DNA from 2 places in the Pelotomaculum isophthalicicum JI genome. Region 1 is predicted to be linked to the other one. Evidence: riboswitches for the same ligand, from Rfam matches in the RefSeq annotation. Region 1 holds a riboswitch; the other holds the start of a gene.
The links. Region 1 has a riboswitch for S-adenosylmethionine ahead of metX (homoserine O-acetyltransferase MetX). Riboswitches for the same ligand answer to the same signal wherever they lie in the genome.
Positions count from the first base shown of each region.

Region 1 (14,750 bases):
TTTTGAATCGACCGAGCCTTTTTTTTCTGCTTTATGTCTCAATATAAACTTGCCTTCTTGGACTGCGTAGATTTCCACACTGCAGTCTTCCGGATCAACAATCCAATATTCCTTGACGCCATGATTTTCGTATATTTTGAACTTTTTCTTAAGGTCGTAGTAACCAGTGCCGGGGGAGAGGATCTCAATCACCAGGTCGGGCGAACCTTTGATTTTTTCTTTCTCGATAATTGAAAGTCTCTCTTTAGCAATAAAGATAATATCGGGTTGATAAGTCTCAGTATTTTCAAAGTAGACATCGATTGGGGCAAAAAGAACCAGACCCAAGTCTTTTTCCATAACATAGCCGGCCATTTTAGTACCTAGTTTCATGGAAATAATCTGGTGATAGGTTGTAGGTGCAGGTGTCAATACCAAATTCCCTCCAATCAACTGGTAAGGAGCCCCTTCCGGCAGCCTGGAGTAATCCTCGTAGGTGTAGATCCTATCGCTCGTTATGGCTGCTTGTATTGCCTTTATTTCCTGGAGCGGTAGACTCATTCATAGCACCCCCCTGATTGTTTGAATCTGACTGCCTTTTGTTCCTTTTATATAATGTTTTATGGTTTGATGCAAACTCTCGGTCAATATGATATTAGTGAATCATGTCAATATTATACCAAAATAATCAATAAAGAAAACTTCAGGTCAGGCATTAAGATGATAAATCAGTTAAGCCCCAAGTGCTAAGCCGGCTGACGATGTGGCCGGTAGACGGCTTAATTATTAATCGCGAAACGTTGTAGGGCTTGAAAAATTGCTTCAGCGCCAAAAGTTACCGCTTCAACCGGGACCCGCTCGTCGGCGGCGTGGATCAACTTGGAAACTTCAATTTCCGGAGGCAGGTTCATCGGCATGAACCCATAGGTTTGAATACCTAGTCGCGAAAAAAAGTGACCGTCCGTGCAGCCGCTCAGCAAAAGCGGCACGGGATAACCGTCCGGGTCAGCCTCGCGCAGAATTTCTGCCAGGGTGTCAAACAAAGCCATGTCCGGTTCGCCTGGGTCGGCGCCACGCTGAATAAACTCAAATGCAAACTGGCCGCCCGTAATCTCACGGAGTTCACTAATCATATCTTCCGGCGTGCAGCCGGGCAGGAGGCGGCCGTCCAGTTGAAGCGTGATTTCGCTTGGAATCACGTTAATTTTGTGGCCGCCATGCACAATCGTGGCATTGACCGTGTTGTGCAGCAGTGGATCAAGGAACTGCCAGCTCTCATCAAGTTGGTCAAGTGTTTTGTCAGTCAGGGCCGGATTAAGGAGCCGGCGAATGACCGAGGAGGTAGAATCGGGTAAAACGGGTACCATTGTGTCTAGCATCAGGCGCACTACCGGTGTGATATGCACCGGCAGGCGGCGCTGTTCAATCTGTTGCAGCAATTGGGCAAGCTTAGCCATAGCGCCGCCGCGCCGGGGGATGGAGCCGTGACCGCCTGGTCCCCGCACCGTCACCTTCATCCAGCACAATTTTTTTTCAGCGACCATGATCATATAGAATTTTTTCCCGCCGAGACGCAGCGTATAACCACCGAGTTCCCCAATGGCGTAGCGGATGCCTTTAAAAAGGCCCGCGTGGTTGTTTACCAGGTATTTGGCGCCGTAATCACCGCCGCTCTCCTCGTCGCTTAAAACAGCCAGCACAATATCGCCGGGCAAAGCCGGGTTTTCGGCTTTGGCGCGCAGGCAAGCGGCCAGCATCATGGCCAGACCGCCTTTCATGTCCAGCGCTCCCCGGCCCCAAACGCAGCTTTCCGCTATCTTTCCTTCAAAAGGCGGGTAGCGCCAGGTCTGGTTTTCCGCGGTGACGACATCCACATGCCCGTAGAGCAGGAGCGGCGGGGCCTTGCCCTGTCCCGTTAGGCGAGTGATCAAGTTGGGGCGGCCGGGATCGCGGGCAAGGATAGCTGTTTCAAGACCGGCTTCGGTCAGCAGGTTGTTAATATAGGTAATACACGCCGCCTCGTCGCCTGGCGGGTTGGTTGTGTTAAAACGGATCAGTCTTTGCAGCAACTCCACCGGTCGCTGGTAGATCAGGATCTGCTCGCTGATTGGCGGCATATATGTAAGTACCCCCTCCGTTAGAACAACGGCTGGTCAATTCGATAAACGACTCCTTGAAACACGGCTATATGGTTTCCATCCGCGTCATCAATAGTGATACTGTACAAGCCCGTTCTCCTGGTCTTGTTTTTTTCCACGCCGGTGGCCACCAGCGTACTGCCGGGCGGTACGGCCTTCAAATAGGTTATGTCGGCGTGCAAAGCAACTGCGACGGTACCGTGTGAATTGCTGGCGGCGCTGAAAGCGATGTCGGCTAAAGAAAAAATGACACCGCCGTGCATTGAGCCATTGAAGTTCAACATGTCATCTCGGACTTGCATGCTTAGCTTTACGTAGCCTTCCCCGAGTTCGTCAAATCTAACCCCAAGCATCCTGGCAAAAGGATCCGTGGAGATCTTCTTTTTTATTTTTTCCATGTCGGGCATTAACGCACCTTCCCTCTCTATATATTGCTATTTTATAGTATATAGTTTTTGTTTGCCATAAGGAAAAGCGGCATTTACTGAATACTTATTAATGTAGTCTTAATTCAAGATTGAATAATTGTCAAATGCCGGAAAGGCGGAATATTATGAGATAGACGTAGCTGTGTAACTCGAAGGAGGTTATTCAACAACGGGCTGCAGTATATCAGACCTTTCCGCCGATGAAAAGTTATTGTTCGATTTGGTTAATCAGGAACGGGAAAAGGCGGGTTTGCCGGCGTTTACTTTGGATATGCGCCTGGTAGACCTGGCCCGCAAGAAAAGTGAGGATATGTTAAAAAATAATTATTTCAATCACAGGTCCCCCGTTTACGGTTTCCCGCTGGACATGGTGCGAAAAGCCGGCATTACGGCCAGGGCGATGGGTGCGGAGAATATTGCCATGGCAGCGACTACCCGGCGGGCGCACGAACTGATAATGGACAGCTGCGGTCACCGGCCAAATATACTTAACACCCTGCATGACAGCATCGGAATTGGTATATGCAAAACACGTTATGGGGTTGTTGTAACGCAGTTGTTCATAGGGATGTCTTACTGAAAGGCAATCACCGAAACCGAATTAAGGGATAACATAAACCATAACGGACAAGCTAACCAGGGGACTTTCAAGACCGGCTTAGTCCTCGATGCGAGCCCTGCTCTTAGGAGCGGGGTATCGAAACTGGCAACGAATCTTGGTATAACTCAGGACCAGGTAACGACAGCCCTGGACACCACTAAAAAACAAATGCTCGACGAAGCAGTTCAACAAGGTAAAATCACTCAAGCGCAAGCCGACAAGATTGCCGCCGGTAAAGATTTTGGCTTGGGTAGGCTCGGCTTCCTGAACGGTAAGAAAGGTCTTGAAGGGAAAGGCCGCAACCTTGACGGCATGGCGAGTGCGCTGGGCATTACTACAGAGCAGCTTAAAACCGAAATGCAAGCAGGTAAAAAAATTCAGGATATTGTTACCGGGCAAGGCATGACCATGGATCAATTCTATCAAAAGATGCTCGAATTAAAGAAAGCCGAGATTTCCCAGGCGGTGACAGATGGCAAAATGACCCAGGAGCAAGCTGATAAAATGCTGCAAAGGATGGAGCAGAGTCCTAAAGGACAAGGTTTTGAGATGCGCGGTCATGAGTAAAAATACCTTCTTTACATCATTTTGCTTCCAGCCTCCCCTCGGGGAGGTTTTCTATGTGCGCGTCAAATCTTTTTACAACAAATAAAACTTCGCTGGCTTCAGACGCGTCACCTTCTTCAAAGGGGATTATTGCCTCATCCACCCAGAACAAACCATGTTCCACAGTGACATGATTTGCGCGGGTCCAGTCAAGGAAGTCATTTGCCGTAAACAGGTGTATGTTCGGAGTATCATACCATTGGTAGGGCAGGGTTGATGTCACCGGCATCCGGCCGGTTGTAACAAGCGAGTCAACGACCTGCCGGTATCCGAAATTAGGGAAGCTGACGATGCCCGAACCGCCCACCCGAAGCATTTCGTCAAGGACGAAAAGAGGTTTTTTTACCGCCTGAAGAGTTTTTTCCAAGATAACAAAATCAAAAGAACTGTCAGGCAACCCGGTTAGCCCTTCGTCGAGATCCATATGCAGGACCGGCACTCCTTTAGTTATGGTTTTTGCCACTTGATCAATATCTTTTTCTATCCCTAAACCATGCACATTTTTGCTTTCGATTAGTTTTATCAGAAGTTCACCGTTTCCGCAGCCCAGGTCGAGTACGGAAGAACCTTCATTGACAAGACCGCATATGACGTCATGATCAAAGCGGCTCCTTCTTTTTCTTGTCACTCAACACCCCTCACTTTCAAGAAACCACGGACCAGTTGGGATAACTTCTCGACCTCCAGAAGGAAAGCGTCATGGCCATACGATGACTGAATATTAGCGTAGCTGACGTGTTTTCTGCAACGGCTCAAGGCTATCGCCAGCTCTTTCATTTGTTCCGGCGGGTAGAGCCAGTCGGAAGAAAATGAGACTAACAGCACCCTGCTCTCAATCCTGCGGCACGCTTGATCAATGTCTCCATCACCCCAGCTTGAAGCGTCATAGTAATCCATCGCGCGTGTTATGTACAAGTAGCTGTTGGCGTCAAACCGGTCTACAAAGCTGTTGCCCTGATGTTGAAGGTACCCCTCGACTTCGAAATCCACACCAAGATGAAATCCCGGTCCGTCCCCGTTGCGATATTTGCGCCCGAATTTCCTGCTCATGGAAATTTCCGAAAGGTAGGTTATATGGGCCAGCATCCGGGCGGCCGCAAGTCCCCGGTCGGGCGCCGCGTCATGATAATAGTTGCCTTCTTGAAAATTGGGATCGGTTGTAACGGCGTGCCGGGCCACGGCGTTAAATGCCAGCCCCTGAGCGCTCAAGCGGGTTGACGAGGCAATGACGATGGCCGACTCTACGCGGCCGGGATAAGCCAGTGCCCACTCCAGGGCTTGCTGTCCGCCCAGGGAACCACCCGCCACGGCGCGCAAACGTTTAATGCCGAGATGACTGATTAACCTTTCCTGAAGTCTGACCCAATCTCCCACTGTGACAACCGGAAATGCGAGGCCGTACGGCTGACCGGTTTCCGGGTTGGCGCTGGACGGCCCTGTTGTTCCATAACAACTTCCCAGGATATTGGAACATATAACAAAGTATTTGTTAGTGTCGAAGGATTTCCCGGGCCCGATCATGCGGTCCCACCAGCCGGGGCGATTCTTTTGCCACGGGCGGTTCAATTCATCCGCCTTGGCGCTTCTACCGGCCGCGTGGGCATCGCCCGAAAGGGCGTGAAGGATAAGTATGGCATTGTTGCGCGCTTCATTAAGTTTGCCGTAAGTCTCGTATTCCACCTCAACAGGGGTTATTTCTTCCCCGCAATCAAGGGGGAGCGGGTTGTTCACATCTGCAAGCCGCGCCCTGTGCGGGACTGTCCAGCCAACAGTATCCGCCGGTAACGGGTTCGATGCCTGAACATTTAACTCTTCTTTAATAGGATTGACCATATATATAACCTCCTTGAGGCTCCTAAGAAATTAAAGACCCTCTTCATGAAGAAAAGGGTCTTTGAGACAGCCTCTTCTTCTCATCTTTCCGGTGCTTCCGGCGGAAATTGGCACCATCTCAAACCAAAAGGCTTGAAGGTTGCCGAAGGTTCCTCGGGTCCTGCCCTCCCCTTCTCTTGATAAGAAGATTAAGTGTATAATATATATAAACTTAATTTAAATAATATGATAATATTATTTTTTTGTCAACTGATGATATAAAACATGCTATTTAAGGCCTTCTTGATCTGATTGACAATATACTAGCGTTGTGCTAGTATAATTTTAAAAGTATAGTGGTTAACTATGAAATGAGGTAATATTATGGGGGATACAATTATGCGAAGAGTTTATTTTGACCATAGTGCTACTACACCTGTCCACCCTCTGGTGGCGGAGGAAGTATACCGTTTCATGACTGAACATAATTATGGCAACCCTTCCAGCCTGCACTATTTCGGACAAATCGCCCGCAAAGCCTTGGATGAATCACGCGAAAAAGTGGCCAAGGCCATTGGCGCGAAATCAGAAGAAATTATATTTACAAGCGGCGGCACAGAATCGGATAATATGGCGATCCATGGAGCGGCTTTAACTAATATCAAGAGGGGAAACCACGTAATAACCAGTGCGGTGGAACATCACGCGGCGCTTAACGCTGTAAAGGCGTTGGCCAAACAGGGTTTTAGCGTCACGGTGCTTCCCGTGGATCAATACGGGATGGTAAATGTTGATGATGTGGAAAAAGCCATAACAGATAAAACAATTTTAATCAGTATCATGCATGCCAATAACGAAGTCGGCACGATCATGCCAATTGCCGAGATTGGTAAAGTAGTGAAGGATCGCGGTATAATTTTTCATGTCGACGCGGTCCAGAGTCTTGGGAAAATCCCGGTGAATGTGGATGATCTGGGGATTGACTTGTTGACTGTCTCAGGACATAAAATATACGGTCCCAAAGGTATCGGCGCGCTTTATGTCCGCAAGGGAACACGATGGAGGCCGACGCTTTTCCATGGGGGCGCGCAGGAACGCCTGCGCCGGGCAGGTACTGAAAACGTGCCTGGTATTGTGGGTCTGGGCAAGGCGGCCGAACTGGCTATGGAAAATATGGAAGCTGAAAATAAACGGTTGTTGACTTTACGCGATAAATTAATCGGAGAGGTGACAAAACGGTTCAGTCATGTTAGATTAACCGGTCACCCCACCATTCGCCTGCCAAACCATGCCAGTTTTGTTTTTGAATATATCGAAGGCGAGTCGGTGCTGTTGAGCCTGGATATGAAAGGTATCGCGGCTTCTACCGGATCGGCTTGCGCCTCAGGTTCCTTGGAACCTTCACACGTGCTTTTGTCAATGGGCATTCCGCACGAGATTGCCCACGGTTCTATCCGTTTAACCCTGGGCGCGGGTAATACCGAAGAAGACGTGGATTACTTCCTGGAGGCCATGGGGCCTATTGTTGAAAGATTTCGGTCCATGTCACCTTTAAGCGAGGAAATTGACTATAACAAAAATATTAAAGATCCCGGAAATTTACAGAGTTATTGCTGATAAGGTAAAAAAATTAGATGATACCCGGTTATACTAAGCAATTGCTAAAGCAAGATGAATCCAGGGGTTCCAGTCTCCTGGATAGTTATAATGTAGAGTTGAATTATCTATAACCATTTAAAAAAGGATCTTATAATATAATATATAATATAGATACGGGATTATCTTTTATGGTATCGTTAATGTTTTATTATGAAAAATTGGTTCAGAAAATTCTGTGAAGTAACCCATTGGCCTATATATTTTAGGATATTGGGCGTGAAGGGGGTGTGGCGCCTACGCCCGTAATAGTTAAACTGGGGGAATAGAATTGTACGTACCTTGTTGATGGAGGTAGAATATATGTCCGTACTTGAGTTAAACGGTGTAATGGTGGAAATTGACGAGGATGGATTTCTTTTGGACCCAGCCTCTTGGAGTGAAGATATTGCCAGAAGTTTAGCCGCTTCTGAGGGGATCGATGAGCTAAACGAGGAGCACTGGCGGGTGATCGCATTCCTTCGTAATTATTATGAGTTAAACGAGGTTGCCCCGAATTTATCCACGCTTTGCAAAGAGGCCGGCTGTACTTTGAAGCGGATATACCAGCTGTTCCCCGCGGGGCCCGCCAAGGGAGCCTGCAAGCTGGCCGGCCTGCCGAAACCGAGAGGTTGCATCTGAAATTTTTTATTGATAATAAAGTAAGGAGTGGATGGCAGAGTGTCTCAAAAATCTCTCTATCAGGAACGGGGAATAGTCACCTATAATCAAGGTAAGGTAAAGCCTGGCCACGACTTTATTGTTGATGAAATACCGCTGACAGTATATGTAAATGATAATGAACTGGCTACTTTAATCTGTTCTTCAGGCGCGTTTAAAGAATTGGCGATAGGTTTTTTAATCAACGAAGGAATAGTCAAAAAATATTCTGATATAAAGGATATTACCTTTAATGAAGATGATGGTTTGATGTGGGTGGAAACTACTGCGCCGGTGAAGCAAACCGAGACATTTTTGAAGCGGCAAATTGCCAGTTGCTGCGGCAAGGGGCGGGCATGCCTGTACTTCGTCAATGATGTTACACAAATGGAGCCGGTAAAGTCCACCAAGCAGTTTGCCGCCTCTCATCTGTTACATTTGATCGGTGGACTGGAATATGGATCTGAAACCTACAGCAAGACTCACGGTGTGCATAGCGCGGCTATGGGCGATGATACAAAGTTGCTGTGCATGTTCGACGACATCGGCCGCCACAATGCTGTGGACAAGGTTTTAGGTTATGCCTTATTGAACCATTTGGCGCCTGATGACAAGTGTTTGCTGCTGAGCGGGCGTGTGTCTTCGGAGATTCTTATTAAAGCCGGCCACAGCGGTATACCCATAGTAGTGTCACGCGCCGCGCCCACCAGCCTGGCGGTGGATTTAGCCGACGAGTTCGGCATTGCTTTAGTGGGATTTGCCCGTGGTGAGAAGATGAATGTCTACAGCCATCCCGAAAAGGTGATTATGTAATACTGAAGATTATATGTCCAAAATAAGGTAATGAGGCCTGAGTAAAACTTTATCCAGGCCTCATTTATTTTTATTAGCGCAACATTTAAAAAGAAGTTAAGTTTTTTAAAGGATATAGCTTTAAAGTAGAACTCCTCTTTTTGCATTCTATAACTCCTTAAATTAGTTTAGTAAAATAAACTGCACCATATTTTATGCAAACATGTTGCGAATACTTCATAAATATTCACACAAAGGAAAGGACCTGGTCAGCAAGTGCCAGGTCCTTCTTTATCGTTTACAGGGCCGAACATGAGCCGCGTTGTATGCCTAAAGGTCGCCGAATGCGATTTGTTCGGATTTGCAAAGATTAGACAGGAAAGACCAGTTGCTGAACAAAATAGTCCTGGAACTCGGGCAGGAAAGACAACTCTTTAATTTTTATCCTTTGGCAAATGTCCTGGACCTCCCGGGTAGCGTCTCTGTTAATTAGTACATTCTTGGCTCCTTCTTTGGCGGTGTTGCCGACAAAAATTATTTTGTCCCGCATCTCGGCGGGCAATAAACCTATAGCCGACAAAGAGGCAGGTTTTAGATGATACCCGAAAGCTCCCGCTACTAAAACTTGTTGGACCTCCTGACAACTGAGGTTCAATTCTTTTAACAGCAAGGCGATACCGGTTGCGATGGCGCCTTTGGCCAATTGGACTTGCCGGATATCTTTTTGAGTCAGGAAAACCTGCCCATCTTCCGAAACAAGAAAAGCCCGCTGACCCTGGAATTCCACCAAGCGGCCTGCTAACGCCGCCGGTATGCGCTCATTTTTACTAAACCGGCCACTTGGCTCAATGACCCCAACCCGTACCAGTTCACCCACCAGGTCTATCAGGCCGCTGCCGCAAAGGCCGATAGGAGTAGCATTGCCAATAGTCTTGAGATGCACATCTCCCTCATCGAAAATCGAAACAGCTTCAATAGCTCCACCCTCAGCCCGGCACCCATGAGAAATGTTCATTCCCTCCAAGGCGGGACCGGCGGCGGAAGAGGTGCCGGCGAGAAGACCGTCTTTGAGGGCGACGATTTCCCCGTTAGTGCCAATATCAATAAATAAAGAAGGTTTCTGGAAATGGTGAAAGTCAGTGGCCAACAGACCCGCGACGATGTCGGAACCGACGAAGGCAGAAGCTGAGGGGAGGAGGGTTACCACCCCGCCGGGAGCGATTTTGATACCAAGAGGACCGGGACTGACTTCCAATTGATCGATAAAGACGGGCCGATATGGCGCGATGGCCAGGGAGCGGGGATTGACACCCAAAAGTAGATGAAGCATCGTTGTGTTGGCTGCCACAACAATTTCGTAAATTTCCCCGCAGGTAACTTTCTGAGTGCCGCAAAGAGATTCAATAAGTTTATTGATCCCTTTGACCACTTCTGATTGGAGGATTTGAGCCCCGCCGGCCTGGCTTGTCGCGTAAGAAATCCGGGTCAGAACGTCTCCGCCGAAAGCTATTTGTGGATTAAGGCTAGAACACGTTCCGAGGTGTTCCCCGGATTCCAGATCCGTCAGTTCGGCTACAATACTGGTAGTCCCAATGTCCAGGGCTATTCCAAGGCATTTTTTCCCCCGGCGGTAACGCAGGTCCAGGAGTATGTTGTTTCGCACAATAGCTTCCGAATAGTTGCGCTCCGTCAGATGTTCCTGTGCCAGAGCCCGCAAGAAGACGGGCAACCGTTCCGGAGAAATATGCTTCGCGTGACTCAAGTCAAGGGTCTCCCAAAGGGTCTTTCTTTCTTCCCCTATTTTATGGGGTGGAAGAACGAGCTTTCTGATCAGGGGGTTAATCTTTCCCCCTTTGTTTTGTCCGTCCGTGACGGTCTCGAAAGTTTCCTCCTTGCTTTTCAGCAGATCTACTTGGGCAGGCCCGAAAACTCTGGCCTGACAGGCTAATCTGATTCCTTCATCTGCCAGCGCGCCCAACTGCTCCAATTCTTTCTCTTCAGGGGCGTTTAAACTGCCGCTTGCCCTAAGCCTGCATTTCCCGCACTTTGAAAGGCCGTCGCAAGGCGCCTCTAGGCGTAGTCCAGCCACCCGGGCGGCCTGCAGGAGGCTGGAGCCCTCCTGAACCAGAGCGGTTTTCCCTTCCGGCTGGAATATCACCTCGTAAAAACCTTTACTCATGTCTTACCTACCTCCAGGATGTTATAACATCGTAAGCAGCTTTAATCGCTTTCGGGGAAAGCCCTTTGTACAGTCCGCCCGAGGAACCGAAAATATAGCCCGGGAAACCGGCCCATTCTTTTAATAGGTTGAGGACCTCGTTTTTTACCTCAGTGTCACTTTTTAGTCCGGCCTGCCCTTCAAATTCGAAATTCCCCCAAAAAACCCAGTTCTCCAGGCCTTTCCCGCGAAAACTGCCGGCTCCGATTCCCACCGATGGTTGCAGGCCGTGAATTCCCCAAAATCCCGCTTTACGGAGGTGGACAATAAGTTCCATGATGATTCCATCCGAGTGAAAGACGCATGGTACGTGCCGGCTGCCGATTCCCCGCAGTAATTCGGCGATAAGAGGGAAATACTTTTTTTCGAGGTAAGAAGGGGAGATCAGGAGACCCCGGTCGCCAGCCAGGTCATCCGCCGCAATAATTCCGTCACAGCCTGCTTCCAGGGCTGCAGTGGCCGATCTGACGCTGTTCTGAATAATTTTGCTCATGATCTCCCGGGCTTCCCAGGGTTTCTTTACCATCAGGCGGCTAAACCCCAGCCAGCCCAGTTTCCTGTTGAGGTATGTTATTGGACCCGTTATAAGGCCAAAAATGAAATACCCGGTTTTTGCCCAGGTCCTCCAAAGAGATGAATTCATTTCAGGCTGCTCAATCGGCAGGACCACCAAATCCGTGTTTAAATAAGCAAGAACAGTTTGGATGTCGGGGCGGCGAAATTCTTTTACGATTTCCGGAGTGATCAAGATCTCGCCTTTGGGCGGGCGATCTAAATGGCTGCCCTGGAAAGCAGCCCACACTCTCTTACGGCCGGTCATCATTATTTAGCCCTTTCACCGCGCCGGTAAGAGTCCTTAAATTATTTAAAGGGGTTTGCAGGCTGATGCCGCAGGCGGGGGATATGATCTCAACACCACAGTCAAAGCTGTTTTTAACCGCCCTGGCAATTCTATCCGGGGTGCCCTGGTGCAGGAGTTGGGTGCTGATGTTGCCCATCAGAGGGAAACCTTCAAGTTCTTCCTTGGCATGTCTCATGTTTACCAGGGAATCAAAACTTAAAGCGGCTCCTTTGATCTTGTTTAATTCAGCCAGGAGTACCGCGGCGTCGCCACAGATGTGGACGATGGCGCCGGCTCCGGCCGCCCGGATTTCTTTTACCAGGCGGATCAGGCAGGGACTGACGAACTCCCGGAAATTTACGCCGCCCAAAATTTCCCCGGTAGCCGTAGGGTCGGCGATGGTTATCACATCGGCCCCGGCGGCAATCTGCATGCGGGCGTAGCTGATCAGGTATTCCGTCAGATAGCTAAATAAAAGGTGTATGTCTTCCCGTTTCTTGCGCATCAGCCGGAAAATTTTCATGGGATCGATAACCGAGGTGGCCAGGCTGACCGGACCGGTCAGGTTGCCGATAACAGGAGTTTCAGTGTTTCTCCGGGCTAAAATGCTGATAGCTTCCAGGACAACCGGGAGCCGGCCTTCCTTTTGCGGGTCGGGGAAGGGATGCTCTGTAATATCAGCCGGTTCCCGGGCCGCGTATGCTGTTACACTCGGTTCCACCGCCGCGTCACCGAGGTCCACTACGCTTCCCAGGGGTTCCGCTTCCACCGTCATGCAAAAAGGCACGCCCAAGTTCTCAAAACCGGTAGCTCTCCGGATTTCCTCGGCTGTTTCAGCCATGACCAGGGGATCTGTATGAAAATTACCCTTTGCTTTCCGGAGTATCTCTGTGGTAGCCGCGCTCATCATCCCACCGGGGCAGATAACCGGTGGACGTTCTATTTTCTTTCCGGCCAGACAACTCAATAATCTTTCTTTTTCCGTCATCTTCTCACTTCCCAAACTATTTCGAACCGGCGCGCTTCCGCCGCCAAGTCTTACTCATATCTACCGAAATCCCTGGCGGCTTGTAGCATCGCGTGGACATTCAACGGGGGCGTAAGGGCCGGCAGCGCGCAGGCGGGCATTAGAATAAAGCCGCCGGGATGGTATTTCATTTTTTCGATCACTTGCCTGGAAGCCTCATATACTTGATTGGCGGAACCGGTCTGCAGCAATGTTGTGTGGACGTTCCCTCCGATGATATGGTCATCTCCAAGGGTACAGGCAAAATGTTCGATGTCTGCTTCGTGTCCGAGGTGGAAAACTGTTCTCGGGGCCAGAGGAATTTCTCCAGTCCAATAAGGCAGGTTGTTTGTATGATCGCCGCATAAATGAACTATCCATTTTTTTATACCTTTATCCAACAGCTTTTGGTGTATTTCCTTGATATAAGGCAGGCTGAAGTTTGCAAAGTCACGGTGCGAAATTAAAGCATGGCATTCTAAAGGGTAAGTTGAAAAGGCGGCACAATTTAGAGCCCCAAACTCAAAAATATACCTGTCAGCGATTGTTAACAAGAAATCCGTTGCCAGGCGCAGGACCCGGTGGATAAGTTCCGGCTCTTTCTTAAGCCAGCGCATCATCAGTTCAGGGCCAATAACAGCGCCGGCAATTCCCATAGCTGATCCCGCGGGAATAGATACGCCAAACCCTTTCTCCCAGGCCATTTTAGCGAACCTGAAAACCCTGCTGAATGCGGGAGCCTGATCTAAATCAGGCATCTGCAACTTTTCCACATCCCCAGGCTCCTGTACAGCTCTTTTGCTTAGATAAGGCAAGGATATTTTGGGTGAAGTGGGGAACACCATTTCCCCCCCGAAATCCCAGCCGCTCCAATCAGGTATATTATAGGATGGCGTCCCGTCATATTGATGCAGTGCCAGTGCCCATAATCCTGCTTCCATAGCCTTTTCAGGTTCTAGATAGTAGTCTCTGGCATACATTCCTGAAATGGCGGCGGCGTAAACACTGGCTCCCGCGTTAACCGGGATCCGGTCGAGTCCTTTCCTGGTGAGCAGCGCCTTCATTCGTTCCGCTCTTGTCAACCGGTCTTCACTCATCGTCCTTATCCCCCGGTCGTTATTTTTCAATTTTCACAATGCGGGCCAAAAGAGCCCGGTCAGGCGGAAACCCGCTTACCGGGTCTAAAACCTCACTGTCAGTCAGGATATTGCTATTGGCTTTATCCCAGCCATGTGGCGCGAAGATAACTCTGGGGTCGAACTTTGTGCTGAAACTTACCTTCATCTCGATACTGCCGCGCATCGATTCAACCTTGACTGTCTCACCGTCACAGATCCCCATCTCTTCGGCTTTGGCCGGGTGAACGAGAAGCAGCGGTTCCGGTAGTAATTTGCGCAGCGACTCGATGTTGCGGTAGCGGGAATGATAATAACCTATTGTCCTTGCTCCGGTTGATAATATCAAGGGGTATTTTTCAGCGACCTGCGGACTTGTTAGAGGACTTTCACCGGGCTCCCGGTACACCGGGAGCGGGTCGAAGCCGTAATCGGCTAATTCTTGTGAAAAGATCTCAACTTTGCCCGACAAGGTCTTAAAGCCAGCCTTTTCGTATTTTTTTTCCTCTTTTTCTGAATAAACATAGCCCAGGCCGTTATCCTTTAACTGGTCATAGGACAAACCCAACGGTTTCAACCTGAAATTAAGGGCGTCCACTTCATTCGGCCAGGGAAAGTGCTCCTCATGGCCCATCCGCCTGGCCAGTTCATTCCAAAATTTCCAGTCAGTAATTCCTTCGTCCTCAAGAACCTTGTCGATCAGACTGATGCCCTGCACTCCGTAAGTCGAAGAAGCATCCCTCAGCTCGTAGCGTCCGAGGAAAGTTGCCGCCGGAAGGACCAGATCAGCTAAACGGCCTGTTTCAGTCATGAAGTGATCGATAACCAATAATAACTCCAGACTGGACAGAGCCTCTTTGACTTTGGAAGCGTTTGGCCAGGTTAGCACCGGATTGCTGCCGTCAACGATCATCCCTTT
Region 1 is NZ_JAKOAV010000006.1:51,194-65,943, reverse strand. Features, by position in the region: gene L7E55_RS04930 (Uma2 family endonuclease) at 1-540, opposite strand, end outside; gene L7E55_RS04925 (M20/M25/M40 family metallo-hydrolase) at 759-2,096, opposite strand; gene L7E55_RS04920 (PaaI family thioesterase) at 2,117-2,524, opposite strand; gene L7E55_RS04915 (CAP domain-containing protein) at 2,757-3,125, shown strand; gene L7E55_RS04910 (DUF2680 domain-containing protein) at 3,315-3,713, shown strand; gene metW (methionine biosynthesis protein MetW) at 3,730-4,380, opposite strand; gene metX (homoserine O-acetyltransferase MetX) at 4,377-5,585, opposite strand; SAM riboswitch class I at 5,663-5,771, opposite strand; gene nifS (cysteine desulfurase NifS) at 5,964-7,181, shown strand; gene L7E55_RS04890 (TusE/DsrC/DsvC family sulfur relay protein) at 7,524-7,841, shown strand; gene fdhD (formate dehydrogenase accessory sulfurtransferase FdhD) at 7,881-8,672, shown strand; gene L7E55_RS04880 (ASKHA domain-containing protein) at 9,022-10,830, opposite strand; gene L7E55_RS04875 (uroporphyrinogen decarboxylase family protein) at 10,838-11,692, opposite strand; gene L7E55_RS04870 (uroporphyrinogen decarboxylase family protein) at 11,676-12,698, opposite strand; gene L7E55_RS04865 (uroporphyrinogen decarboxylase family protein) at 12,749-13,813, opposite strand; gene L7E55_RS04860 (molybdopterin-containing oxidoreductase family protein) at 13,833-14,750, opposite strand, start outside.

Region 2 (14,750 bases), on a different contig from region 1:
CCTTTTAGGTCCTGGTCAACATTTGACTCCTTGCCGGTGCCTGTCCGGTCAATATTTGTTTGTGACCGGGCCGGCATACCTTTGGCCTGTGTTTTAGTCTGACCGCCCCCCTGTCCATCAATCCCGGCCGGGCTCTGCGGTTCAATAAATGACACATCTATGCTCTCCAGCCAGATATCCACAGGCAGATAAGAATTTAATTCTTCCAACATATTTGACCAAGTCTTTCTATTATCAACCAGATCTTTGAAATTCTGAACAATTAATTCATTATTCTGCCGCTGTTTTTTAATCTCCTCAACCTGTTTTACGGTATCTTGCAACTGAGCCAACTCTTTTTCCGTCTCGGCAATTTCCTTTCCAGTCATGTAAAGCCTGAAAACAAAAGCGCCATAGCCAATCAGCAGAACAACCGCAATAATAGAAACTGTCATTACCTTAATCAGTTTATTGACATCAAAGTTAATGTTATCATGCAACTCCAGAGGTAAAATGTTCACCTTATACATTTATTCAACCACCTCACGCAACGCGGAACCCAGAACCACCGCGAAAGCCGGATCGAACCGGGCGGCAGTTGGATCATCTCCCGGAACGCCGGGCACACCCGGATAGCCAAAATCTACCGGCGTCCCCATTGCCTCAGCGAAAAAATCCCGAAAACCTTTCATTTTGCTGGTACCACCACTGATGATATACCTTTCAATCGCCGTGGCGTTCTCCTGGGCGGCATAGTAATCAAGTGACCTGCGGATCTCACGCACCAAACCGGTAAGTCCGTCGCGCAATGAAAAGTCCGTTTGCATAGCGCTAGCGGTTGCTGATGCGGCTTGTTCAACACTAAACAGCTCACCCTCATCCTCTTTCATCCGCTGAGCTTCCAAATAGCCGAGTCCGTAGTGCGCCGCCAACGACCGGGTGAGCAGGTTTCCGCCCACAGGAAGCGTCCTGGTCAATTGAAGTGCCCGGTCTCGTACCACCAAAAACTGAGTGGTGGACGCCCCGATGTCAAAGATGCCCACCGTCCCTTTTCTCGCGGCGGAAGTCTTGAGACCGCTGAATAAACGCCACAGGCTGAGAGACTGAAGATCGATCACCGCGATATTCAGACCAGCCTTGGCAAAAATACCATAGTAATCATAAACAAAAGAAGCAGGCACAGCCGCCAGCAGGAGATGAAAGAATCTCTCGCCACCTGATTTGATAACACCCAAATTAACGTACCTTATGATTAACTCCTCAACAGGAACTGGAACAAATCTCTCAATTTCAAAGTTTACGGCGGCTTCCAACTCCCTTGCAGGCATCACCGGCAATTTGACATGACGCGTGATTACTCTGTCGCCGCTGATAGTGGCGATCACTTCATTTACACGAATCCCTGAAGCCAAAATAACCTTATTAAGCGCGTTTACCAATTCACTTTCATTAATCGGTGTATCCAGAGCGCCCACGGGTGTAGGAAGCCGGCCGGAAGCTGTAACCACAGGGCTGCCGTCCGCAATACTGACTTGCACTACTTTGATTTCCCTTGAACCGATGTCAACTGCCGCATAATCTGTCTTCTTTGGCGCCAGCTTACGGATCAATCTTCCGGCAAGCAACGCTTTCAAACCGGCAGGACTGATAATGCCATTTCTTAACAACCTTTTCAAAATATGCTCCTCTTATTTAGTAATAAAGGACTTGGTTCCTGCCATGAAGTAACGCTTATATTAGTGGTGGTCCAATCCGGCTGATTATCTGATAAAGATTTTTCGTATTGAACCAGGGCATTGGCAGCAGGGTTTATTATAATTTTATCGCAGATGATACTGCCGTGTACTATTGCGGCGCTCCCGATATTGACCACCCGCACGTCCGATGGACCGCCGGGAGGCGTGTACAGCAATGCCCAGACTTCTTTGCCGTCAGCAATTGTTATACCTCCGCTGCCAAAACATAAAATTGCCAGGCTGCTGGCTTGATCATCATGATATCTTTTCAAGTCGCCTGAAACATATACATTACCTCCGGCAACAATTGCGCCAACCCCACGATAATTCCCCGATATCGTCACATCACCCGCAACATATACAATCCCGTTGACTTGGAAATCACCGGAAATAGTTTTATTGCCTATGTATTTTACATCATAGTTTTTTTCATACATCGACAGATCCAGAGCCGGAAAGGGCGGCACTGTAACAGCACCGGCATTGCCGTTGCCAAACTCCGAATCCGGTGAATTAACCCACACACCCCTGGCGAAATGCAGCGGCGCATTTACTCTTGCCCTCACTTCAAGCGATTTTCTACTATTTTCACAAGTGCCTTCCGAAATTATTAAAATATTGGTATAAGCGACATCTTCCCTAGACAGTGGAACTGCAGGGTAAATGCTTTCCTCTTTAACTGTTACCCTGGTGATTACACCGCCGGCATAGTTTTGATTGAGGATAAATTCTACTTCCCTATCAGAATCAAAATGAACTTCATTCCAAAGCCAGTCATTGTCCGACTTGACTTTGGCAAGTGCGCGCTCTACACCGGCATCTGCAATATAATAAGCCTGAACCATTGTTTTTTCTACGAAGGATGCCTTGCGGCACTCGCTAACCAGAGTGAGTGTTGAAAAACTTAGTAATAGGATCAGCAATGTAATCATCACAACCAAAACAAGTGTCTGGCCGGATTCACTACCAATACTTTTCACGGCAACGCCCTCAATCGAACTTTTTGAGTGAGAACAACCGGGCCAACGGGAACGCCTTGTTTCCTCGCCGTTAATGATATTGTCAGAAGGCTTATGGAGTCTGTCCAATTGGGCAAAAGTTTTTGTCCGGCAATATTGGTCTGGTCAATAACCAGCCCCGCGTTGGTGGTATAAGTAAAACTGACATTTACAATATCACTCGCCAACGGACTTGATACGCCCTTCTCCCTGCGAAGCAATTCATTTAAATTACAATAATAGCGAATAGTATCCCCATCAGCATTGACAAAAGTGAGGCTGTTGACGTCACTAAATGTTGATATATTTTTCGCGCATATTATTTCCCTACACATCCTATCCAGCGATATGCGCAGGCTGTCATAAAGATCCACCTTATCTCCCGCCCGCCTCCAGAATATAGAGCACTGGCTGAAAATATCCCATACCGTCAAGAAAAGTATGCTCATCAAGAGAGTCGAAAGCATTAATTCAACCAGGGTGAAACCGCGCTCGTTCTTAAGATGACCCACGGTTTCACCTCCTCGTAATTTCTCCCGTCAGAGCCACTTCTTTCGGGGTACCTTCATCATTGTAATAAACCGTGACGACAACCGTTTTATTGATTAAATTGTTGTCTGTGACAGCTACAGTGTACTGATAACCGGCAAATTCGGAATAGTCGCTTTCCTCGGTAAAATCAACTGGACCAATATCCGCCACAGAAATAAAAGGGTTGTTTTTTATTTCTTCCATCTTGCTTTGAGCCAGCGACAAAGCAACATTATAACGGTATACGTCAGCATTACCACGGCTGGCCGTAGTGAAGCTGTCCATCATCGCCACAAGCGACACAGCGAGAATCGCTAATGCCACCAGCACTTCAATCAATGTAAAGCCCCGCTCATTTTGTATAATAATTTGTCTCAACCTGGCACCCCAGCGAAAACAAGGTTTTTTAAATATGGATTTCACTACTTGGGAGCGCTTTTGCTGATCCGCACCCTGCCGACGGAGTCAATAATAACATACAGGTAATCCTCGGTTACCCGGTCCTGAAGAGTGATATGACCACCTATCCCTCCGAAGGGATTTCCGCTCGCGGTAAAAAATAGACGTTTATCGTTAGTTTGGTCAAAAGTTGAACGTTCCAAATTCACACCGGCAGGAAGCTTTATTGTTTTATAAGCGTTTACACCTGTGCCGGTATTAATCAGCTGATAACAATCTGCAGCATTGTCAAACAGCACGCAATAACCAAAGCTTTCGTCTTTTATGGCATTTTGTTGAAGAGCGCGTATATCCGAAACCATTTCCCTGGCCACGCATTCCAGGCTGTAACGCCCGATTAATCTATTAAAATCCGGCAAGACAAGCGCGATGATCACACCGGTAATGGCAACTACAATCATTACCTCAATTAACGAAATTCCAAAAGGATTAACCAGGCTTTTTATCTTTATATTTCGCTTCATCTCTTAAGAACTAATTCTCCGTTAGCGGCCTTTGGGCATATAACGCGGCTCATGGTGCAGGTGTACTACCATCCGAATTTATCCTATAGCTAAAGAGAGCGGCATCGGCATTCGAAGTACTTTCAGCCGGGTTGGTACTACCGGTTGCCATAATATTATCGTTTTCGGTAGTAAAGCCACCGTCCGGGCCATAGGAAACAATCTTATAAGCTGACGGAGCAGTGTTGACATCCGTTGAGTATACATACGGCTTCTCCCACGGGTCTTTGCATGAGGTCGCCCCGAAGTTTATGCCATAATCCTTAAGAACATCATTAATCTGCGCAGTTGCCGGATATGAACCTTTTTCAGCTTTATAAACGTCTATTGCCGTTTTCATAGTTTTCATTTCCACCATGGCCCTTTTCACCTTGGCTTTGTCAACTTGCTTGCTCATTGTGGGAACGGCGATAGAGGCCAATACGCCGATAATAACGATTACCACCATCAGTTCCATTAGAGTAAAGCCACTTTCGTTTTTTACTAATCTAATATTATGGCACATTCTTTTCCACCTCTGATAAGGCAAGACTTCCCCGTCAAGACATAATTAATCACATGAACACTGACTATTTTATATAGTTCATCATACTGAACATCGGCAGCATAATGGACAAAATGATAAAACCAATTATTCCCCCCACTCCAACGATTAAAACCGGCTCGATTAGGGAAGATAAACGTGCGACCAGTTCTTCAACTTCTTTCTCATAAAAGTCAGCGACCTTCTCTAGTAGAGTATCAACAGCTCCTGTTTCCTCACCTATGGCGATCATCCTGATTACCATCGGTGGGAAAACCCCGCTTTTGTGTAACGGTAAAGAGATACCATCGCCTTTTTTGATACTGCGCTCCGCCTCTTCGATACTTTTTATGACAACATAATTCCCCGTGATATTTTTAACCACATCGAGTGACTGCAAAACAGGAACCCCGCTCTTTAAGAGTGCGCTAAACGAACGGCAAAAGCGGGATATAATCATCTTTTGAATCAAAGGGCCGATCACCGGAATTTTAATAATTGTTTTATCTTTAAGTATTCTGCCACGTTCAGTTGTAATCGCCCGCTTGTAGCAAAACACAACTCCCGAGAATGAAAATGCGGCTAAATACCAATAGTCATGAAAAATACTACCGAACTGGACAATCAACCTGGTAGCAAACGGAATAGGAGCCATCATACTATTTAATAACGAGATAAATTTTGGGATAACGAACGTTAATAACGCAACCACTGAGACTATAGCCACTACTAAAACGGCTGCCGGATAGGTCATAGCCGATTTTATTTTTTCTATAAGCTCATATTCCTTTTGCATGTTCATGGCGAGCCTGTTCAGCACTTGATCAAGCATCCCGCTAACCTCCCCCGAATTCACCATATTTATCAATAATGGCGGGAATACTTTTGGGTATGATTTAAGCGAGTCTGCCAGGGACATGCCTTCTTTAAGATGTTCTGTTACTTTCTTTAATGTTCTTTTAAGGATCCCATTGTCACATTGTTGTATTAATATATTTAGACACTGAAGCAGCGGGATGCCGGCTTGTGTCATAGTGGCTAACTGATGACATATAAGAGCCAGTTCCCTTGCACTTACTCTTTTATGGAAAATATCAACCGGAATAATATACCTATCGGCGGATACTTCCTTGATTTCCACCAGGAAGAGCTCGCGTTTTCCGATCATGTCTATCGCTTCACGCCGGTCTCCCGCTTCGAGTTTCCCGGTAACCAGTCTGCCATTCTTACTGCGAGCTTTATAAAAAAACTTAAACCGCATTTTATTTCACCACTAAATTTTTAACATGAATATTATGGCAAATTTATGCTAGTATTTACCTCTCTTTATTGATTCTTTGCAATAATTGAAATTCCTTTATACCCAGGAAATATTTTCAGTCATTTTTATTTTTTACAACAATTTAATGTTTTTATTTGTCACAATTTAGTATTTAACTACTACCAGGCTTGATCAGTATAAGTGACTCGCATAACTTCTTCAATTGTCGTCAACCCATCTAAAGCTTTCCGTATACCATCAGTTTTCAGACTAATCATTTTTTCCGCCAAAGCTTTTAACTCAATTTCATCAACTGACGCATTTTTAGTTACCAGCGCACGCAGCGCGGCTGTCACAGGCAAAATCTCGTGAATAGCCAGGCGGCCCCGGTAACCAACATAATCGCACTCATCACAGCCCAAGCCTCTATATAGCGTGACTGGCTTATCCGGACTTACTCCAATGAATTCGCGCTCAGGGGCATCTGGCCCTAAAACATATGCCCGGCGGCATTTTGGACAGATTAACCTGACCAGTCGCTGCGCTGTTGCCGCAAGCACTGATGATGCGACAAGGAACGGTTCAATACCCATGTCGACAAGGCGGATAATAGCCCCCGCCGCATTGTTGGTATGAATAGTCGATAGCACCATGTGCCCGGTCATAGCTGCCCTGGTGGCAATTTCGGCAGTCTCGCTGTCCCGGATCTCCCCCACCATAATCACGTCCGGATCCTGTCTCAAGATAGCGCGCAAACCGGCCGCAAAGGTCATACCAGACTTTGTGTTAACTTGCGTCTGGTTTATTCCTTTTAGCGTGTATTCAACAGGATCTTCAACGGTAATAATATTCCTCTCCACTTTGTTGATTTCATTAAGCGCCGCATAAAGGGTAGTAGTTTTTCCGCTTCCGGTAGGTCCTGTGATTAATATCATACCGTGAGGCCTTCTTAAGACACTCATAAACCTTTTCAGATTCTCAGGTCCTAATCCTATTTGATTAATTTTGAATGATTTCATATTTCCCTTATCCAGGAGTCTGGCAACAATCTTTTCCCCGTAAACAGTAGGCATAGTGGATACCCTTAGGTCAATTTCCCGCAAGCCGAATTTTAGCTGAAACCTGCCGTCTTGTGGAACTCTTTTTTCGGCGATATCCATATCAGATATTATTTTAACTCTTGAAATCAGCGCTAATTGTATTCTTTGAGGAATTGTCATTATCTCCCTGAGCATACCGTCAATCCGGTACCTGACCCTGGCATGGTCCTCTTGCGGCTCAATATGAATATCGCTGGCATTTTGCTCAATTGCTTGAAAGAGAATTGAATTCACTAAACGCACGACCGGCGCTTCATTCACTTCTGCCTCCAAAGCAATGTTTTCAGGTTCCTGCCGGTCTGCCGGCAACTCATGTTCCTCAAGGAATTTGTCAACATCCCATATTCCAAAATGTTTTTTGATAACCGTAAGTACATCCTTTTTAGTTAAAATATTGTTCTCACTCCTTACGCTGTAATAAAACCTGATGAACCCTAATCCAACAATAACTTCTATAATAATACATTATTTTCCTCCTTTCTTGCATTTATTTAATTAAAAAAAGACCGATTAACAAATCGATCTTTTATGACAGTAATGTTTTAAAGGCAATTATTTTGCTGTCAACATATTCCTCATCTGTGAAATTAGTGCCGTAAATAACCAAATCCGCAACATTTGACCGCGCATGAGATTGGCAAAAGTTAGATTCATTTTGTTCTGCCCGTAAAGCACAAAATGATTGCCTCTTATAAAAGCCGGCGTAAAAAACGGGAAACCCTGGATATGATCCCAATGGGTGTGAGTAATAAAGATTTCACCTATGAATAATTTAACAGTTAGACAAGAGGTAACAATATTTCTAGTATATTCTTTGTAACGGACCCATAACCTGATTTTTTCGGAATAGTTAAATTCTATTTCTGATATCAGACATGATTTGGGCACTATACCAGAATCTTTTTCGTTTTATTTTTTTAAAAAAGATAACAATATTCCAAAAGGAAGTGGCGGATAGACATAGCCCATTCATTACGTACCATTGCGGAAAGAGACAAGTAAAGGCACGAAATCAAGGAGGGCAACTAAATTGGCTAAACGTCAAACAAAACCGGCCCAAGAGAGAACAACCGCTCCCATAGGAAACGGTTCAATAATAGCCAGAAAAGGTGTTTGCGCTAAAAAAGCAAAAGAAGAATCCCTGAAAAACAAAACCGCTGAATAATGGCTATAATATTTAACCGCAATTTCTAACATAACCCTCTATTTCTTTAATGTTTTTAATCAGAACTTCCAGTTTTTCAGGAAGTAAAGACTGCGCTCCATCACACAAAGCTTCTTTCGGTTTGTTGTGAACCTCCACGATAACACCGTCGGCTCCTGCCACAATCGCCGCCAGGGATGTTTTGATCACATAACGCCATTTCCCAATTGCGTGGCTGGGGTCGACGATTATCGGCAAATGAGAAAGATGCTTTATAATTGGCACAGCGGTTATATCCAGGATGTTTCTGGTAAAGCTGTCAAAACCTCTTACTCCCCTCTCACATAAAATGACCTGTTCATTGCCTTCTAATAAAATATATTCCGCGGCCATCAGCCACTCCTCAATTGTAGAAGACATTCCCCTTTTAAGTAAGATGGGTTTACCAATTCTTGCAACTTTTTTTATTAAATTAAAGTTTTGGGCGTTGCGAGTTCCTATTTGCAGCACGTCGGCGTATTTTGCGACCAGTGGTAATGATTCCTCGTCTGTGACTTCAGTAACAATCGGCAGACCTACCTTTTCCCGGGCCTGCGCCAGGATCTTCAGCCCTTCCTCCCCTAACCCCTGGAAAGAATAAGGAGAAGTTCTAGGCTTAAAAGCCCCCCCGCGAAGCATTGTCGCTCCCGATTTTTTAACAGCCCTGGCTATAGAGATCAACTGGTCACGATTTTCCACAGCGCATGGACCGGCAATAACATTAATCGAACCATCGCCGATTTTAATGTTGCCGATTTTTATCACCGTATTTTTTTTATTAGGATTACGGCTGGCTAATTTATACGGTTCCTGTACTGACACCGGTTTTTCAATTCCTGATATATTACCCAAATCAAATACTCTGTCAGTTACCGCCGCTATCTCTTCCCCGGTTGGTTCCTTTTTTGCAGCTAAAACCACTCTAAAAACCTCCTTAAAATAATTTAAGCCGTGAAGTTAACCCTCACGGCTTCTATATCTTAATATAAAGTTAAGAACTCCCCCGCGAGTGTACTCCGCTCGCGGTAGTTTATCAACAGCGCAAGCAGATGTTATTTTTTTGTAAGCAAGCCAAAAAGCACTTGATAAAAATAACCAAGTGCAAAGCTGGTAAAGTACTTTTGACCGCTTTGGCATGCTGACATTTAAATACACCTACTTTTTAATTACTAAAATTATATATTAAGCAAGCCTTATCTGTAAAGATCTATTTTTTTTGCCAGTCATTCCACACGAAACGGCTGTTTCGGTAAAACAACCCGGTAATGTTATAATAATAAAAAAATTAATATTGTAAAAGGAGCTTATTATTTATATGGAGGATTATCTTGTGCGCGGAATAGGCGAGGATGGGCAGTTTCGTGTTTTTGCCGCTGTTGCCACCAACCTTGTAGAGGAAGCCAGGCGCAGACACGATACCTGGCCGGTTGCCAGCGCAGCCCTGGGGCGCGGGCTTACCGCCGGGCTGCTGCTTAGCGCCAACCTGAAGGGTGATGACCTTCTTACCATGCGTATTCTGGGTGACGGACCCCTTGGGGCAATTATTGTCACGGCAAACGCCGCGGGTGAAGTGCGGGGGTATGTTCAAGAACCCCACGTTGACCTGCCGCCCGCCCAGGAAGGAAAACTGCCGGTGGGAGCCGCGGTGGGAAAAGGTTTTCTTCATGTCACCAGGGACCTCGGTTTAAAAGAGCCCTTCACAGGAAGCGTGGAACTAGTTTCAGGTGAGATTGGCGAGGATGTGGCACAGTATCTTTTAACCTCGGAACAAACTCCGTCAGCAGTGTCACTGGGCGTGCTTGTCGGTCCCGATGCTGGCGTAAAAGCTTCGGGAGGCCTGATTATCCAGCTTTTCCCCGGTGCAAGTGAAAAGATTCTGTCCCACCTGAAAAAATGCCTGCTAGATATGCCCCCCGTAAGCAGCTTGGTCAACCTCGGGATGACCCCCGAGGAGATTGTTTCCCGGGCTGTAAATGGCCTGAATGTACGTTACCTGGAAAAAAATCCGGTGCGCTTTGCCTGTAAGTGTTCACGGGAAAAAGTAGGGGATATTTTGGCCGCAATGGGGAGAAAGGAGATTGAAAAACTCTTGCAGGAAAAAGGCAAGGTGGAAGTATATTGCCATTTTTGCGGTGAAGAATATATTTTCGACGCGCCAGATTTATCTGTATTTATTTAATACTCAATATCATGCAAGGAGTACTGAGGAAGTATTGTGGGCAACGTCAAATGATTAACGGGACGAGCTTCAATTTGCCGCAGGCGGCCAGATTGTCGTCTTTTATTATCAACGCGCCGGTGATACCCTCGATTCCTACTGCATATTCTACCGCAGTTTGAACATCTTCTTTGTTTTGAACCAGGTTGCCCGCGGCGGTGGCTACCGCGTCAGCCAGGATGGCGGAAGGAGAAAGGATCACGGTGGCGTCGGCTTTACCCAGACTCAATGAAGGGCCGACGGTGCCTGAGGAGGTGCAAATCCCGATGGGTGTATCTTCCGGCATGATCTCCAGTGCAATTCGATTGGACAAAGCGGAACTGCCGGCGAACACCCCGATCCTGCGCTGCCGGGTGCTGCGCAGGTAAATATCACCGCCATTTTCCACTATAACATCCTTCGAACGCCGGACAAGCGCCTTGCCCACATATTGAGCAAAGGCGCCCGCCACGGCAGCCATAGGGCCCACCCCCGCCTTGCGTGCCGCTTCGGCCATATCTGCCGCGATGGGAGGCGCGTCCGGACTGACTGTATGTGGTTTCAGCGTGTTAAGAAAAACAGGGTCCGACTTGATATAATTTTCAAGAAGAACCCTTTCTTCCCGCACCATTTCTTCCACCCAGCGCGTCAATTCCAAAGAAAATCTGTCCCGGCGCACCCCAATACTTAAATCAGTCTGGCGCACTACAACTTGAAAGTAAGTCAAGTCTTCCTGGCGGAACTGCCGCCGGTATGAACGTTCAACATAATCCAATTAGAATTTTACCTCCATAGCCTTGACCGGACAAACCTTTACGCAAATCTGGCATAGTACACAGCTGTCACTGTCAAACCTTACTTCCATTGAAGGCCTATCCAGGTACAGCGCTCCGGTGGGACAGATATCAGTACAGGCGCCACAACTGGTACACTTCAATTCGTTCCGTGACAACTGTTCAGCCAAAGGCTGCACCCGGACACCTTCACTTTCAAGGAACTCCAGTCCCTTTGCATATTGTTCCCCGGTAAGCTCCAATACAACAGTACCTTCTTTGTTTGGGTTGACATTCGCTTTAATTATATTGAAGACAAGTTCGTAATCCTTGGCGAGGTGATAAATAATAGGCTTGTCGGATATATCCTTGCCAAAGTGAAGAATTATTTTTTTCGCAGCCAAGCGCCAATCACTCCTCTATTCAATTAATAATCAATCTATTAGCTACTAAACGCCTTTAATGTCCAAAGTTTTCGCCGTAATTTGATCCTGGTAAGAAGGTAATAGCCGTGCCGGCTCCGACAGTAGAAAGTCCCCCCGCAAAATCCAATTCTTTAACTCTCCGGCAATCTCCCTGGCTTTTGGGTAGCTTGACAGAGGCGCGGTTGGGATTTCTTTGCCGTTGATGGTAATTTTCCCGGTTTTCAACTCCGCGTAGCTGACATAGCCTAAATTGCCGGGTATGCGCTGGCTATAAGCCTCGCTGTAGTCGACAACAGGCGCGTAGAGATCGCGATCAGTGATAGAAACGCAACTCATCACATCCTCGTTAAGGATGGGGATAGGGATGCCGATGCCCACCGTCAGGGTAGCGCCATAACCCAGGTAGCTTGTACCGACCAACCATTCAGGTTTCATTTGCTTTAAATCCCCGATCACGGCAAGTGTACCGCCGGCCGGGCCATAAGAATTTTTCTCCGCGTCTGTCTGAATGCCGGGAAAATGTTGCGTACCGTGCCACGCTACATAACCGATTCCCCCACCCAAAAAGATCCTGGTGCCAATCCCGATAGTCAAAAAGTAAGGGTCATTCAGCAACGGACTAAGTTGTCCGGCGCTGCAATAGTGGGCGTTGCCCAAATTCGGCTTAAGCATTCCCATATAAGTATAAATAGTTTTACCGCTTAAATTTACAGCACAGTTATAGTTTTGGTAGGCATTGCGCGGATTGAACAGCGTAGCCTCATTTATTTCATCCAGTGTAATATAAGTTTCCAGCTCCCGCCTGGGGTAACAATCCGTACCATATGATAACGCCTCTAATTTTATTGACTTACCCTCCAACAGGTCTTGGATTACGTGTCCCCCCCCATAGCGGAACTCGCCCGGGTAATTGCTGTTGCAGGGATCATCCTCCGGAAGTTCGGTAGCGCCCAGGTAAACATCAACCGCAGCTATTCCTGTGTACGCGGGAATACCGTTAAGCCATGCTTTTGTCATTCTGATTCTAGGCTTGGAATGGCCGAAATTCAGAAAAACACCGGAAGAACACATCGGGCTAAAAGTACCGGTTGTCACAACATCCACCTGGCGGGCGGCTTCAGAGACACCTTTTTCCTCAACCAGTGAAATAACTTCCTCCGCAGTTAATACTACCGCCTTGCCGGATCTAATTTTCTCATTAATCTCAGCGTAGGTTTTTTCAATAGCCATTTACATACCCCCCTATTATGCCCTTCCATTCCGACAAACCGAAGGCCCCTTCAAACAGAAGAGGCCTGCAAAAAATTGCTTCCTCTCATCTGCCAGAAGAAAAATCTTCTGCTGGAATTAGCACCATTTTGGGTTCTTAACTCCCAACGGTTGCCGGGCTTCATTGGGCCAGTCCCTCCGCCGCTCCGGATAAGAGCACATATTTATATTACATTTGCTAAACTTAAGTTTACCAGTAACCACATTTCATGTCAACGGTTCATGTGTGATTCAAACGACAGAATTAATTTCCTCTACTAATCCTTCTGGCATAATATGCTATATTTAAAAGCCGGCTAATTGATAGATTTAACTACTGTTTAGCGATTTAGAGCGCTTTCTCCTTAAAAAGCAGACTACTATCGTTTCCGGCGATTGCTTCATTTGATACCGGCTTTACCGGTCTAATGTGAAAGTGATTATGCTGGATAACCATCTGATGAACCGTACCACAAAGCGGGCATTTCTTACTTTCGCCGTCTTTGAAACGCATCTCCCCAATATGCCTGCTGCAGCAAGTAACTTCCACACTAATAATAGTACCGTTGTTAAGAATATTTACCCGGTAGTCATTACTGTAATTTTTGGTTTGGTGGTTCATAATACATCACCCCTTAAACAATTACTTTTTTAAGTGATCCAAATATAGCACTAGTTTCTCATGCTGACAACCCCCGGGCCGGGCTATTAATTTATATGAATTTCATACTGGACTGAATATCGCCAAAATAGGCCGCAGGTCATTGTTTATTATTTTAGCTTATAAAAAAAAGACCTATAATAGGTCTCCTTTATCTCGCGGTTTTTTTGTCATTCTTTGAATCAAATATTTCTGCACAGCAATCTCCTTCAATTTCCTGGCAAATGTCACATTCTTCTTCTATGGGTGAGATAACTGCATCAGGAGTTTCGTCTGGATCTTTCTTGCGTGGAATCATTACCAGCTGCCTCCTTATAATCTATTATTATAGTGTAGTAATACCCATATTAAACTTCTCGTATAATTCACTTATATTATTTATCCCTTACCGCAGTATTTTCCCTGAAAAAGAATGATATGGAATATAGGCCGGCTAGTCCAACCAACGTATAAATTACCCTGCTAAAGTCAGATGACGCTCTAACCGTGTCTCCTCCGAATAGAGCTGTGACCAGATCCCACTGAAACAGACCGACCAACAACCAGTTCAAAGCGCCAATAATGACCAGAACTAAAGCTGTTCTTGACAACCATTCCATATTAACACGCCTCCTGTGATTAAGATATATTTATTATGCTAAAAAACAAAAAAGTTATTCTTTTCTTGCATAAAAATATCCAAAGAAATTAAACTTAAAGAAAATGTATTTTTACCTAATGGATAAGGAGGATGCCGGGCATTAGTGTCGAAGGTAATATGTGGTCGGTTATATTCATAAGATTACTATTTAACTCAAAATATTACGTAAAATTATGTAAGCAAAATACTATATCATAATGATGCAAGGTGAAATAATGGTTAACGAGGGTATCACTCAATTATGCAAGTTTGCGGCGGTAGGATGTTTAAACACGTTTATTGATTGGGTCGTTTATTTTACCATAATAAAAATACTTCCTAACGAAAGTATCTTTTTTTATGCCGTGGCCAAAGGTTTCAGTTACTTTTGCGGTATAGTCAACAGCTTTTTCCTCAACCGGTACTGGACATTTAAAACAAGCCCGGATGAAAACGATAAAAACAGGTTTCTAAAATTCACTTTGGTCAACGCGCTTGGTCTTGGAATAAACAGCACTTCTGTATATATACTGCTAAATTTATATATCTCTCAG
Region 2 is NZ_JAKOAV010000016.1:38,535-53,284, reverse strand. Features, by position in the region: gene L7E55_RS09670 (PilN domain-containing protein) at 1-509, opposite strand, end outside; gene pilM (type IV pilus assembly protein PilM) at 510-1,655, opposite strand; gene L7E55_RS09660 (hypothetical protein) at 1,652-2,695, opposite strand; gene L7E55_RS09655 (PulJ/GspJ family protein) at 2,692-3,225, opposite strand; gene L7E55_RS09650 (type IV pilus modification PilV family protein) at 3,230-3,622, opposite strand; gene L7E55_RS09645 (hypothetical protein) at 3,667-4,167, opposite strand; gene L7E55_RS09640 (type II secretion system protein GspG) at 4,217-4,711, opposite strand; gene L7E55_RS09635 (type II secretion system F family protein) at 4,776-5,990, opposite strand; gene L7E55_RS09630 (GspE/PulE family protein) at 6,170-7,399, opposite strand; gene L7E55_RS09625 (hypothetical protein) at 8,121-8,255, shown strand; gene aroF (3-deoxy-7-phosphoheptulonate synthase) at 8,268-9,194, opposite strand; gene hslO (Hsp33 family molecular chaperone HslO) at 9,589-10,452, shown strand; gene L7E55_RS09610 (UPF0280 family protein) at 10,499-11,245, opposite strand; gene L7E55_RS09605 (4Fe-4S binding protein) at 11,246-11,647, opposite strand; gene L7E55_RS09600 (homocysteine biosynthesis protein) at 11,693-12,898, opposite strand; SAM riboswitch class I at 12,981-13,094, opposite strand; gene L7E55_RS09595 (hypothetical protein) at 13,266-13,538, opposite strand; gene L7E55_RS09590 (hypothetical protein) at 13,729-13,875, opposite strand; gene L7E55_RS09585 (DUF378 domain-containing protein) at 13,952-14,176, opposite strand; gene L7E55_RS09580 (GtrA family protein) at 14,433-14,750, shown strand, end outside.
Region 2: it holds a riboswitch for S-adenosylmethionine, as region 1 does, so the genes downstream of both, L7E55_RS09600 (homocysteine biosynthesis protein) here and metX (homoserine O-acetyltransferase MetX) in region 1, are expected to answer to the same signal.